Linked DNA regions of Cohnella herbarum. The protein of the gene in region 1 interacts with the protein of each later gene in a pairwise test. Links are inferred from orthologs where the notes say so. Each region holds a gene or a part of one and is shown on either strand. Other genes may lie near its edges.

Region 1 (8,167 bases):
AGGAGAGCTTCAGCATGGCCAGATTGAAAGGGAAGAACAAAATCAGGGATCTATTGTCGGGCTATTCGTTCATGGCTCCCACGATCATTATACTCGGCTGTTTCTTACTGCTGCCGATCGGTTACGCCATCTATTTATCGTTTCACAAAGTGAATCTTCTCGGGACGGTAAGCTACAAATTTACCGGAACGGCTAACTTCGAGAGAATGGTGGACGATCCGCGTCTATGGATCGCGCTAAGAAACACGGCTAAGTACGCGCTCATCGTCGTACCTGCCCAGACGATTCTGTCGCTCGTGCTGGCTTCGATATTGAATATGAAGCTTCGCTACCGTAATTTTTTCAGGGTCGCTTTCTACTTACCTACGGTCACTTCATCGGCCGTGCTCGTGCTTATTTTCATGTGGATCTACAATAGTAACGGTTTGTTGAACTATTTGCTCGATTTGGTCGGTCTTCCGACTTACAACTGGCTTGGAGATCCCTCAGTCGCGCTGTTGGGCATCATGATCATGAATATATGGTCGACGGCGCCGCTGTTTATGGTAATTTATTTGGCCGCTTTGCAAGATATTCCCGAGAACCTATACGAGGCGGCGGATATCGACGGAGCGAACGGCTGGCAGAAGTTCTGGCGCATTACGGTGCCCCAGCTTAAACCCGTCACTTTCTACGTAGTCGTCATGGGGATTATCGGAACGTTTCAGTTATTCGACCAATCCTACATTTTCTCGGCAGGCTCCGGGGGACCGAACAACGCGACGCTGACCATGGTGTTGCTCATCTACCAGTACGCCTTCAAAAGCATGGATATGGGGTATGCTTCCGCTCTTGCCTTTTTGCTTGCGGTCGTCATCATGCTCATTACGCTTATCCAGCGGTTAATCTTCAAGGAAGAGCGGCTGAATTAGGAGGGGATAGGAAATGCGTTCGATCAATCGTTTCAGGCCGGTGTTCTATGTCCTGCTGAGCGTCTACGCGCTCATCACGTTTGTTCCGTTTTTATGGGCGTTGTCCGCATCGTTCAAATCATTGCCGGAGATCGTTTCCGGAGGCATACACTTCATACCGAAGCATTTTACGCTAGATAATTATCAAACCATCTTCAAGCAGGAGCCCCTGTTCTCCCGCTGGTTCTTGAACAGCGCGTTCATAGCCATATCGGTTACGATATTTAATCTGCTGTTTAATTCCATGGCAGGCTATGCGCTGGCTCGAATTCGTTTTCCGGGCAGCACGTTGATGTTCTACAGTATACTGGCCATGATCATGATTCCTGGCCAATTGACGATTATTCCGAGTTACCTGATTATCAAGGAGCTTGGCTGGTTGAACAGTTATCAGGCGATCATCGTTCCGATGGCCGCTCAAGCGACCTACATCTTCATGATGCGCCAATTTTTCATCAGCTTCCCTAAAGAGCTTGAAGAAGCCGCGGAATTGGACGGCTTGGGCAGGTTCGGGCTGTTCTTCAAAGTCGTCCTGCCTCTGGCGAAGCCGGCTCTTGCGGCGCAGACGATATTCATCTTCATGGGCGCATGGAACGAGTTCCTGAAGCCGCTCATGCTGATGTCCGATAAGTCGATGTTTACGTTGTCGGTCGGGTTGAACACGTTCAAGGGGCAGTATATCAGCTTCTGGAACTACATCATGGCGGCATCGATCATTATGACGATTCCGGCGCTGCTGATATACATTTTCTTCAATCGCTTTTTCGTTCAAGGGATTACGTTCACCGGTACCAAATAAAAAATACGGAACGCATGGCAGCGGATATCCCGCTGATCTATGCGTTCCGTATTTCGTTTTACCGAATCGCGGCATTCATGCCTGCGGAATATCCCGTGGAGAAAGCAGCCGTAATGTTATAGCCCCCCGTATACCCGTGAATATCGAGTATTTCTCCGCAAAAATACAATCCGCTCACAAGCTTGGACTCCATCGTACGCGGATCGATTTCCTTTAAATGAATTCCCCCGCCGGTTACGAAAGCATCTTCTATCGACAAAGTTCCGTATACCCTGATCGGGAATCGCTTGATCAGCTTGGCTAATTGCATCCAATCCTGTCTGGGAAGGTTATCATAGGTGAGCGATTCGGCCAGTCCCGCTTGTTGCAGCAACAGCGGGATCATTTTCTCGGGCAAACAAGCTTTAAGAATGTTTTTGATGGACTTTCGCGGCTCAAGCTCCGTTAACCTCATCGTTAGGGAATACACTTCGTCCACGCTGTTGTCCGGCATCAAATCGACGGACACTTCAATATTTCCTACCTGAAATTGCTTGAGCGCTTTGACGACGAATTGGCTGCAGCGTAGCGCGATCGGCCCAGACACGCCGAAATGGGTGAAGAGCATGTCGCCGTGGTGCTCGATGATTTTCTTTCCTTTCGGATTCCATACGGACAAGGAAACGTCCCTAAGGGAAAGGCCTTGAAGCTCTTTGCTCGTAATGAACGGTTCGTTGGACGTTAACGGAACCTCCGTCGGAAATAGCTCCGTAATCGTATGTCCCGCTTTTACCGCCCAAGGGTACCCGTCTCCCGTTGAACCGGTTTGAGGCACGGATTTGCCGCCGGAGGCGACGATGACGGCATTGCCGTCTATCGCTTCGCCCGATCTGAGGCGAACGCCGGCCACGCGGTTGTCCTCGTAAATGATCGTATCCACAGGAGAGTTAAGCTTGATCTCTACGCCTTGCTTGCGGATCTGCCCGACGAGGGTGTCTACGACGGTCTTCGCTCTATCCGTAACGGGGAACATTCGCCCGTTATCTTCTTCCTTAAGCTTGATTCCGAGGTTCTCGAAGAAAGCGATAATATCTTTGTTGTTGAAGTTGGAAAACGAGCTGTATAAGAATCTCCCGTTACCGGGAATATGTTTGATCAACTCATCGTCTTCCTTATTATTGGTCACGTTACATCTGCCGCCTCCGGAAATTCCGAGCTTACGCCCCAGCTTCTCCCCTTTATCGAGCAGAAGGACTTTAGCGCCTTGTTTGCTTGCCGCGATGCTGGCCATTAGACCGGCAGATCCGCCGCCTATTACGATTACGTCGTAGTTCATCTATAAAACTCCCGATTTTTTGTTTTTATTTAGATTCTAACACATCCGCGCGCGCTCCATACCTCATCCATACCTGCTCAATTCCTGCTCTTGCAACCTAAGCCTATTATTGTAACCTATGGTGAGATGTGTTTTAATCTAAGTGATTATATAAGTGGGAAATTGTGTATATGCCGATCCATACTTGCTGGGGGTTCACTGGATGTGGAAAGAGACGCTACTACAAGTCCTAATTGCTTTTCTGCCCGTGTTTATCTTCATGGTTTGGTACTCAAAGCCTGAAAGAACCCGATACACCCACATAGCGCTGGGTTTGGCTTGCTGCGTAGGCATGTTACTGAACATGAATTTTTCTATGGTTAGCGAGCACGGCGTTTATTTCGATCTACGTAATATTCCTTTCATTATCGGTTCGCTGTATGGAGGCATCCCCGTTGCCACGGTTTTGCTGGTCGTCTATCTCGTGACGAAGCTCAACCAGATTACCTATCATTGGGAATATATCATATTAGCGTTTTTTATTATTATATATATTCCGATATTATTTTCTCGTATTCCCATCTTTCAATCCAAAAATAGAAAAGGCAAGTTTATTAACGTCGCCCTCTTGTGCGTGATTCTTATTTTGATTCAAAATGCTGCCTACGTCTCTAGCATTCCGAATTTGAATTGGGACGTAGCCTCCAAGGTTCTGGTTTTTTCATCGTTCTTCGGACTGTTACTATTAGCGGTAACCTTTATGTGCGTTCATTTCGCCGAGCTTTCCTATGAACGGATTCAATTGCAAATACAGCTTCACGAAGTGTCCATGAAGTACCGAAATGAAATGCGGAGGCTGCAGCAATTTATCGATAATACTCCGTTGATGGTCGTCTTCTGCGATATTAACGGAAAGATTACGCACGTTAACGATATGGCGTTGAAATTCGTTACTCCGCTTGGACGGAACGATATTCTGGCTCAGGATTTTTCTTTCTTCTTGGACAAAATGGACGTGCGATTCGAGAAGAGTCCGGTAAAGCGCGTCCTGCAAGGAGAAGACAAGCTCATCGAGATCGTCATGTTGCACGGGCGAACGTTCTATACCGTTACTTGTCCGATTAATGGAATGTCGGCGCAAGGGACGGACGGCGTGTTGTTCATCGGTCACGACGTGACGGAGCTTCAGAGGTTGAAGGACGAGGTTAACAAGATGGAGCGACTAAGCTTAGTCGGCCAGATGGCGGCGAGCATCACGCATGAAATCCGTAATCCGATGGCCGTCATCAGAGGTTTCGTACAATTGCTTAATGAACGAAGCCCATCCGAGCATCAGTCCTATTTTCGTATCGTTCTGGACGAATTGGATCGGGCTAACGCTATTATTAACGATTTTCTGTCCTTGGCGCAAAATAGAATCGTCGAGAAGGAACCGTCCAACCTCAACGAGCTGCTTAACGACTTGCTTCCATTGATCTGGGCGGATGCCAATCTGCGCGGACAAATGATCGAATTGCGGCTCGGAGAGGGCATGGAAAATCTCGAGATGAATAGCAAAGAAGTCAAGCAGCTTGTTCTGAACCTAGCCCGCAACGGCATGGAGGCGATGAGCGATAAGGGCGTTCTGCGAATAGAGACCTTGGATTTCGAGGATACGGTGCAGCTTCGCGTTACGGATAATGGAGTCGGCATTCCTCCGGAGAAACTGGAACGGCTATTCGAACCGTTCTACACGACTAAGACGAACGGAACGGGCTTGGGGCTGGCTTTATGCTTAAGCATCGTTGAACGCCATAACGGGAAAATTCACGTCGAATCGACGGTCGGGCAAGGGACGACTTTCGTTGTTTCTTTCTACAAACCGGGAAGTATGATTAGCGATGTTCGCAAGCACGGATAAGAGGCTATAAATGGGTTACACTACGGGGGATACATCCAATGAGGAGGATGCTTCCATGCCAAGAGAGCAAGGGTCTTCGAAGTCCGTACGGAAAGCAGCCAATCGCGACAGGAAAGACCGATCCCCGTTATCCCCCGGATTCGACAAGAAATTGGACGGACCTAATCGTCCGTCGACTTGAACCGTTATTAGCGCGAGCGAGGATACTAACTCCTACGAGGGCATGAAGCCCGCGGGAGGGCGTGACGATTCGGACTTGGATCCGTTCGAAATCGAATTTCGGGCGGAGTTCCGCGACGACCGGGGGCCGCGGGAGCCGTTCGTGAATGCCCATGGAGTCGTGATCGGAGATCACGATTACGAGTCGGAGAATTCGCCTCTTGAACAGTGGAATACCGAAACGGATCCGTTCGTCATGGCGGGAGCGCAATGGGTGCATCCTTACAAAGATATCGGATTCCGGACCCCGGAAAATCGAGATTTATTCGAGCGGGGAATTGCGCCTTCTTCCGGGATATTCATGCACCCGACCCATTCCGCGGACGGATCTTTCGATCCGGATGACGACGGGCATTTGCTGGTGCCGGAAGTGTTGGACGAGCCATGAATCCGGGCGAGGCGCGGCCGGGATGCCAAGCGGTCGTTCCGCGCAGCATCCTGTCGCCGCACCCGATGATCTTCCGAACGGGCATATCGAGGGAGCAGCTAAGCAATGATTTTGACGGAGCTTGCGGCGGCGCTGTATAATAAGATATAGCGGAATCATCAAACCGCCAATTATGAGATCCGGAAAGCGAGGCGCCTCCTATGTCGATGTCTTTCGAAAGATATATGTTGGATATGGTTCAACCGATGCGCGATGATTTGACTCGGCTCGGCATTCAAGAATTAAGAACGCCCGAAGAAGTGGAAGCGAAGCTTCCTAAGGCAGCGGGTACCGCATTAGTCGTAATTAACTCCGTTTGCGGATGCGCTGCAGGACAGTGCCGTCCCGGCGTAGCGGACGCGTTGCATCATGACGTGCTCCCGGACCACCTGTTTACGGTATTTGCAGGTCAAGACAAGGAAGCAACGGCGAAAGCGCGCGAGTACTTCCTGCCTTATCCGCCTTCTTCCCCATCCATTGCCCTCTTGAAGGACGGAGAACTCGTTCATTTTATCGAAAGGCACCAAATCGAGAACCGCAGCGCTGGAGACATCGCCGCAGATCTTACGGCCGCCTTCGACCGTCATTGCCGGTAATTCATTCATCCCGGGGGCTTAAGCCATTGCGGTTAAGCCAACGGGATATTTTTGTTGCTTACGGGAGGGTAATCGAAATGACGATCCAGCAAGAGATTATTGCGAAGTTAGGCGTAAAGCCGACAATCGACGTGGATCAGGAAATCGAACGTCGAGTTAACTTTCTGAAAGATTACGTCAAGCAAGCGGGAGCGACGGGGTTGCTGATAGCGATCAGCGGCGGCGTGGATAGCGCGGTGGCCGTAGGTCTGTGTAAACGCGCAACGGACGAGCTCTCTCGGGAAACGGGCAAAGAGTACATGACGCTCGGCGTATTCCAGCCTTACGGGGAGCAAGAGGACATCCACCACAGCTACGAGGTGGCCGAAGCCTTCAACCTGAAGCATAAGGTAGAGACGAACATCGAGGAAGCCGTGGACGAAATCGCGCTCGAAACCGAATATGCGTTTAAAGCTCTCGAAATTCATCGCCATATTAGCCGTGGAGGCAAAGGGAACGTGAAAGCGCGCACCCGTATGGTCGTCCAGTATGCTCTAGCCTTCGATTTGAATTTGCTTGTCGTGGGAACGGATCATGCTTCGGAAGCGCTAACGGGTTTCTTCACGAAGTGGGGAGACGGCGCCGTGGATATTACGCCTCTCAGCAGCTTGAATAAACGTCAAGTGCGCGAATTAGCCAGACGGTTGGGAGTGCCCGCCAGCGTCGTAGACAAAGCGCCGACCGCCGGTCTATGGCAAGGGCAGACGGATGAGGATGAGCTCGGGGTGACATACGAGGATAACAGCTCGTACCTGGAAGGCAAGGAAATCGATCCCAAAGCCCGCGAAATCCTCGAGAAGCATTACTTGCGCACGCAACATAAACGGCAGCATATTCCGGGAATTTAAGCGATCGGCATGATCGTCGGTATCGGATTGGACGTTGTCGAGCTTGCGCGGATGGATAGACTGCTCGCGGGACCGGGCAGCCGGAAGTTCGTCGATCGGGTGCTTACCTCCCGGGAGAGCGAAGGCTGGGGTTCATTGCAGCCGCGTCGCGCGTTAGAGTATATCAGCGGCAGATTCGCGGCCAAGGAAGCCGTCGTGAAGGCGATCGGTTGCGGAATCGGAACCTTGGTCGGATTTAAGGATATCGAAGTGCTTCCGGACAAATGGGGAAAGCCCGTTTGCTCCCTATCCGTGGCGTCGATCGAGCGGCTCGGCTGGGCGGAAGAATCTTATCGGATACATATCGCGATAACCCATGAACGTTCTCTCGCGGCCGCTACGGCGATAATCGAAAAGTAAGAAAGACGACAGTCCGGTGTAGTCACAGCTGGGCTGTTATTTATTGGGTCTGGGTTAATGAAATGGTAATTTACGCTTTACTTGACCTGACGTATAATGGAATATATGTTAAAAACGGACGAAGGTTTCTTTATCCAGATAATGGGGCGTAGAGATGACGACGAATTACTTAACTATCATGATGAAACATTTCGAGCACATGAATATAGAGGTTGCCGCCGCGGCGGCAACGGTACTGGATTCCGTTTCGCTCAAAGAGCGGGAAGATACTTACGATTGCCACAGATTCCTTTACGTTAAAGAAGGCGAGGGCAAGCTGATCGCTCAAGACAGAGAGATTCCGCTAGCCAAAGGGACATTATGCATTTTATTATCGGGAATGCCGCATCGGATCGTTCTGGAGCCGGATCGGACGATCACGTTTCAATGGTGTCATTTCCGCAGCAGCTATGAGGATCGCGATTTGTACCGTACGCTTCAGATTCCGATTTATCTTCATTTAGGGGACGAGCATCAAAGCGAATCTTCCGCATTATTCGAGCGCTTGTTCGAAGAGATAGCGCGGGACGGGCTGACTTCAAGACTCAAGATTAAAGCGACCATGTTAGAACTGATCAGCATTTATTTGGACAATCTATCCCTTAACGACAATGGCGCGCCGACGGAAGAGATGCAGAAAATCGACCTGGTGCTGAA
Region 2 (5,555 bases), 1.3 Mb from region 1 along the record:
GACGCCATGCAAGCCTCCGGACACTTTATACCCTTCGCCGCCGAATTTACCGCCGGCGTGAAGCACCGTCATAACGACCTCAAGCGTCGACTTCTGCAGCTTCGTGTTTAAGCCGACCGGGATTCCCCGGCCATTATCGATAACCGTGATGCTGTTGTCTTCTTGTATGATGACGTCGATTCGGTTGCAGAACCCGGCCAACGCTTCGTCAATGCTGTTGTCGACGACTTCCCAGACAAGATGGTGCAGGCCTTTACCGCTCGTAGAACCGATATACATACCGGGACGTTTACGTACCGCTTCCAAACCTTCCAATACTTGAATCTGACTCTCGTCGTAGGTATTATGCTGTGAATTAACGGACAAACCTTCCACCGCCTTCTTTACGTAACCGTTGCTAATCAATACTTCAGAAACAATATGGAAACCGTAGACCCCATAAGCCTCAATATAAACGTATAGCCTTCCATGGGAAGGCGACCGTCGTCTATGCTCACCCTTCCAGGTAGTGCGCCCTCTTCTTGAGGGTGGACGTGGAGATAGGGGAGTAATAAACTTTATGCTCCGTAACGACAATCGATTTCGGATCTTCTTCTCCTATCGTTTCCACTTCCTTGTTCTTCTGAGCGTGTACGACGAATTGCCTGGACAGCTTGGAAGATTGCTCAATAGAAATGTCGAAGATAGCGACGAGCTGCGAAGTTCGAATTATTTTTTCCCCGCCCAGATGGATATACACGGAGTTCCTCCTCTTACATTAGCGCAGCAATTGGCCGTTTCTTACGTGAAATATAGAAGCATCCTTCAAGCGACTCATGTTGACGCTTTCCAATCCTGTTGTCGTTATGAAGGTCTGCACTCGGCTTTGAAAAGTCTCGATCAATTGAGTTTGCCGGGTTTGATCCAGTTCCGATAGAACATCGTCCAGCAGCAATAGGGGGTATTCCCCGATTTCTTCGTGCATCAATTCCAATTCCGCCAGCTTTAACGACAGTGCCGCGGTGCGCTGCTGTCCTTGGGATCCGAACGACTGAACGTCCTTGCCGTTGATCGCGAAACTCAGATCATCCCGATGGGGACCGGTAAGCGTCATGCCTCGCCGAAATTCTTGTTCCTTGCCTTGTGATAACTTTAACATAAATTGCCCGAATAAAGAAGATTGATCTTGGTTATCGATTCCAGTTGAGGTTCCGAAAGAGGGCTTGTACTCCACCGTGAAGTGTTCGTTACCGCCAGTGATTCCGGCATGTATTTTCTCCGCCCACTTTTGCAGCTGTATGATGAAGTTTTTCCTTTTTTGCATCATTTTAACACCTGACGTCGCAAGTTGTTCGTTCCACACGTCCAACATTTCCGGCGAAGCCCGATGAATGTCGGTCGACTTCAGATAATTGTTCCTCTGCTGCAAAATTCTCTGGTACTGCTGCATGTCGTACAAATAACCGGGATGCACCTGACCGATTTCCATGTCCATGAACCGGCGGCGCACACCCGGTGCTCCCTTAACGATATCCAGATCTTCGGGCGCGAATAGCACTACGTTCAAGGTTCCGACGAACCCGCTTAGCTTACGTTGTTCGAGTCCGTTGACTTTGGCTTTCTTTCCTTGCGCCGACAATTGCAGTTCCAAGCTGACATCGCCCATTTTACGAGTCATCTGGGCTCTAATTACCGCGGCGGTTTGATTCCAGCCTATTAATTCTTTATCCTTCGAGGTCCGATGGGATTTCGTTAAGGACAATACATGTATGGCTTCGATCAGATTGGTTTTCCCTTGGGCGTTAGGCCCGATGAAAATATTAACGCCGCCCTCTGTCGATAGCTTTAGTGACTCATAATTACGATAGCCTTGAAGCTCCAACGTGTTCAACTGCATTGGATATTCCCTCTCCATCCGACTTCGGAGCCGCCACGCCGGAATTTAACGGGTCCCGATCGTAAAGGATCCGGCACCTTCTACTTCTACGAGATCTCCGACTCTAAGTTTCCGTCCCCTGCGATTGTCAGGCTCCCCGTTGATTAGAACGCTATTTTCCTGCAGGAAATGTTTAACTTCCCCGCCCGTACCGATGCATTCCGCAAGCTTGAGGAATTGTCCTAACGTGATGTATTCCGTCGAAATTCCGATACTTTTCATCTTCGGCGCCTCAGTTCGTCGTTCTGTATGGAAGAATCAGATGCAAGCTGTTCTCATGATCGTTCGGTTTAATGATAATCGGGCTCATCGCGCCGTTAAAACCGATAAACAGATCTTCGCTGTCGATGACCTTGAGAACGTCGAGCATATATTTGGAGTTAAAAGCGATCTTAAGCGGTTCTCCCCGCATCTCGGTTACGCTTAATTGCTCCGTTACTTTCCCCAATTCCGAAGAGCTGGAGGAAATTTCAATACCGCCGTTGTCCGTCGTAACCAGTCTAACGATATTCGTTTTTTCTTCTCTGGATAACAGATAAGCGCGATCGATCGAATCGCTGAGCGCTTTCGTGTTCAGGACGAGTTCTGTTTTGAAGCTTTGCGGAATAATCTTGGAAGTGTCGGGATAAGTTCCGTCCAGCATCCTTGAATAGAACAATACGTTGCCAAGCTTGAAGAGCACCTGGTTCTCGGCTACGACAATATCTACCATGACGTTCTGATCCGGAACGATTTTCGCCAATTCGTTCAAAGTTTTACCGGAAATGACAATATTGGAAAATCGAACGTCGTATAGTTCGACCGTTGCGGAGCGGCTTGCCAGACGATGTCGATCGGTCGCGACGAATTTGTATACGCCGTCTTGCAAGTTCCATAATACGCCGGTCAAAATCGGCGTCGATTCGTTAGTCGTTACAGCGAATACCGTTTGGCGGATCATATCCCTTAATAAGTCTCCAGGAATAGATACGACCTGATCTTCTTGAACGGATGGAAGGACGGGAAATTCTTCGGGATCTAGTCCAACGAGTTGAATTTCCGTAGCTCCGGAAGTTATTAACGTTTGGAATCGTTCTCCGACTTCGATATGAACTTCTTCATGAGGAAGTTTCTTAATAATCTCTACGAAAAATTTAGCGGTAAGAACGACGCTGCCCGGACGGGAAACCGTCGCGATCGTTTTGTTCGGCGTTTCAAGCGGGATAAAGCTCTGTATGGAAATGTCGGTATCGCTCGCAGTTAAGGTAACGCCCCCGAAATTTGCATCTAGTTTAATGCCGCTGAGTATAGGAATCGTAGTTCTTGACGCAACCGCTTTGGATACGTGTTGAATCGCGTCGTTTAACTCGCCCCGCAATATCGTCAATTTCATGGGTTCACCTCGTCGATTTTTACGACATAAACGCTGCCGCCAATTTTGCAGACGATGTCCGTTTATGCGTCTATTGTAGCATGTTTAAATCTTTAAGTCGTAGTAGGTGCGGTGAATATGTGGATAACCGCGAAAAAGCTCGAAAATAACGCCTATCCACATGTGGACTCTTTGTGCATAGGCGCTAGGTGTCGTTTTAGGTTAAATTTTTGATTTTTTCTGTCAGGCTGTTGATAATTTTGTATAAATCCTGGTCGACTTTTAATAGCTGCGAAATCTTCTCGTGAGCATGGATTACGGTCGTATGATCTCGGCCGCCGAAAGCGTCTCCGATCTTAGGGAGGGAGTAATCCGTAAGCTCGCGGGAGAGATACATGGCGATTTGCCGCGGGAAAGCGACGGCTTTCGTACGTTTACGCGCTTTGAAGTCTTCGAGCTTCAACCCGTAGTAATCGCCGACCCGTTGCTGGATATCTTGCATTGTAATGAGCCGATTGCGACCCGTCGGCAAGATATCCTTCAACGCTTCCGCTGCCAGATGCGCGGTGATGTCTTGATTCGTTAGAGAGGAGTAGGCGACGATGCGAATTAAGGCGCCTTCCAATTCGCGAATGTTGGAATCGATCATGTTCGCGATGTACATCATAGCTTCATTGGGGATATCGAGATTTTCCGCTTTCGCTTTCTTGCGAAGAATCGCGATCCTCGTCTCTAAATCCGGAGGTTGGATATCGGTAATAAGTCCCCATTCGAACCGGGAGCGCAGTCGTTCTTCGAGCGTCGGAATCTCTTTGGGCGGCCGGTCGCTTGAGATGACGATTTGCTTATGTTCTTCATGGAGCGCATTAAAGGTATGGAAAAATTCCTCTTGGGTTCCTTCTTTACCGGCCAGAAATTGAATATCGTCAATGAGCAGAACGTCGATGTTGCGATATTTGTTGCGGAAGCTCTCGCCTCGGTTATCCCGGATCGCATTAATGAACTCGTTGGTGAATTTCTCGGACGAAAGGTACAGCACCTTCATATGAGGATTGTGTTCCAATATATAATGTCCGATAGCGTGCATGAGATGAGTTTTGCCCAAACCTACGCCGCCATACATGAAGAACGGATTATAGGATTTGGCCGGAAGTTCAGCTACGGCCAAGGATGCCGCATGGGCAAAACGATTGGCCGCGCCGATGACGAACGTATCGAACGTATATTTGGGATTAAGCATGTGCATCATCGGTTCTTCGAGCGCAACTTGCCTTGAATTCTGAGATTGAGGCGCCGGATCCACAGGTTCGGGAGGACGCGCTTCTTCTATAGAAAACTTCACTTCAACCGGTCTGCCGATGTAATCGGAAAGCGTCGATGATACCAGCTTCGTATAACGAGTCTCCAGCCACTCCACGGCAAAAGTCGTCGGCGCGGTAACCACGACAACGTTATCGCTCAAGAAGGAAGCTTTTGTTGCTTTGAACCAAGTGTCGAAGCTGGGCTTGCTTAGCTTCGTTTGGATGACCGACAACACTTGTTGCCAGACCTCGTTGTTGCGGTTGTCCACGACAATTTCTCTCCTTTAACCCATCGCACGGACAAAAAATAAGCGGAGAACGATCGGCCGATTGTGTGCTCGGTCTAGTTATCCACACCATTCCCTGAATTATTTATAGGGATATCCACGTATTTGGGGGTTTGTTCACAAAGTTATTCACAGGGTGTTGATAAAATGAGGGGAAAAAGTTCGTATCCACCGGAAAAGTCATGACTAATCATAGCAGACAAACCCTATAAATTCAACGAAATTCACCTTGTTATCCACAATTTCAATAACTTGTGGATGAAAACTGTGCACAGTACTACATATTGTTGATAAGATGTGCGAATGTTCGACAGCATTCCGTTTTGTTCGTTTTTGAAATCAATCTTATACACATGTGAATAAGTTAAATTGCCGCAAACCCTCATTTCATTGACTTTTTGGCGCAATCGTGGTTTAATAGATGGACGTGAGTTTTTAAGTAAGGGGGTTGGAATCATGGGTCCTACATTTAAACCGAATGTGAGCAAACGTAAGAAGGTTCACGGTTTCCGTAGCCGTATGAGCTCGAAGAACGGTCGTAAAGTTCTCGCTGCTCGTCGTCATAAAGGTCGCAAAGTTTTGACTGCATAGTTTAATGAAAGACCACTCGCCGTGGTCTTTTTTTCTTTCGATACAGGTTCGATAAGTGAGGTTTAGGGGCGGTGTTGGATGCATAGAAAGCTGCGCCTTCGCAAAAGAGA

Evidence for each region.
Region 2: the proteins of nadE (region 1) and dnaA interact in binary tests that used the Escherichia coli proteins (3 or more experiments, as listed by UniProt). The link is inferred for Cohnella herbarum from one-to-one orthologs.

Annotation. Positions count from the first base shown.
Region 1 is NZ_CP051680.1:4,120,078-4,128,244, reverse strand. What follows is about bases 5,320-8,167. They hold nadE (NAD(+) synthase), read left to right. Parts: upstream 5,320-6,262; coding sequence 6,263-7,072; downstream 7,073-8,167. Other genes in these bases: HH215_RS17575 (helix-turn-helix domain-containing protein), read left to right, coding at 7,626-8,167; acpS (holo-ACP synthase), read left to right, coding at 7,082-7,471; HH215_RS17590 (BrxA/BrxB family bacilliredoxin), read left to right, coding at 5,751-6,185; HH215_RS17595 (hypothetical protein), read left to right, coding at 5,547-5,690; HH215_RS17600 (DUF3905 domain-containing protein), read left to right, coding at 5,320-5,550. Outside these bases: HH215_RS17620 (carbohydrate ABC transporter permease), read left to right, coding at 15-911; HH215_RS17615 (carbohydrate ABC transporter permease), read left to right, coding at 925-1,749; HH215_RS17610 (BaiN/RdsA family NAD(P)/FAD-dependent oxidoreductase), read right to left, coding at 1,808-3,064; HH215_RS17605 (ATP-binding protein), read left to right, coding at 3,267-4,943; HH215_RS36080 (spore protein), read left to right, coding at 4,999-5,124; more of HH215_RS17600, read left to right, coding at 5,167-5,319. UniProt on the Escherichia coli protein: Catalyzes the ATP-dependent amidation of deamido-NAD to form NAD. Uses ammonia as a nitrogen source.
Region 2 is NZ_CP051680.1:5,427,996-5,433,550, reverse strand. The notes cover bases 2,661-5,555. They hold dnaA (chromosomal replication initiator protein DnaA), read right to left. Parts: upstream 4,837-5,555; coding sequence 3,484-4,836; downstream 2,661-3,483. Other genes in these bases: rnpA (ribonuclease P protein component), read left to right, coding at 5,524-5,555; rpmH (50S ribosomal protein L34), read left to right, coding at 5,311-5,445; dnaN (DNA polymerase III subunit beta), read right to left, coding at 2,661-3,287. Outside these bases: gyrB (DNA topoisomerase (ATP-hydrolyzing) subunit B), read right to left, coding at 1-366; extracellular matrix regulator RemB, read right to left, coding at 494-739; DNA replication/repair protein RecF, read right to left, coding at 758-1,876; S4 domain-containing protein YaaA, read right to left, coding at 1,922-2,137; more of dnaN, read right to left, coding at 2,148-2,660. UniProt on the Escherichia coli protein: Plays an essential in the initiation and regulation of chromosomal replication. Binds in an ATP-dependent fashion to the origin of replication (oriC) to initiate formation of the DNA replication initiation complex once per cell cycle.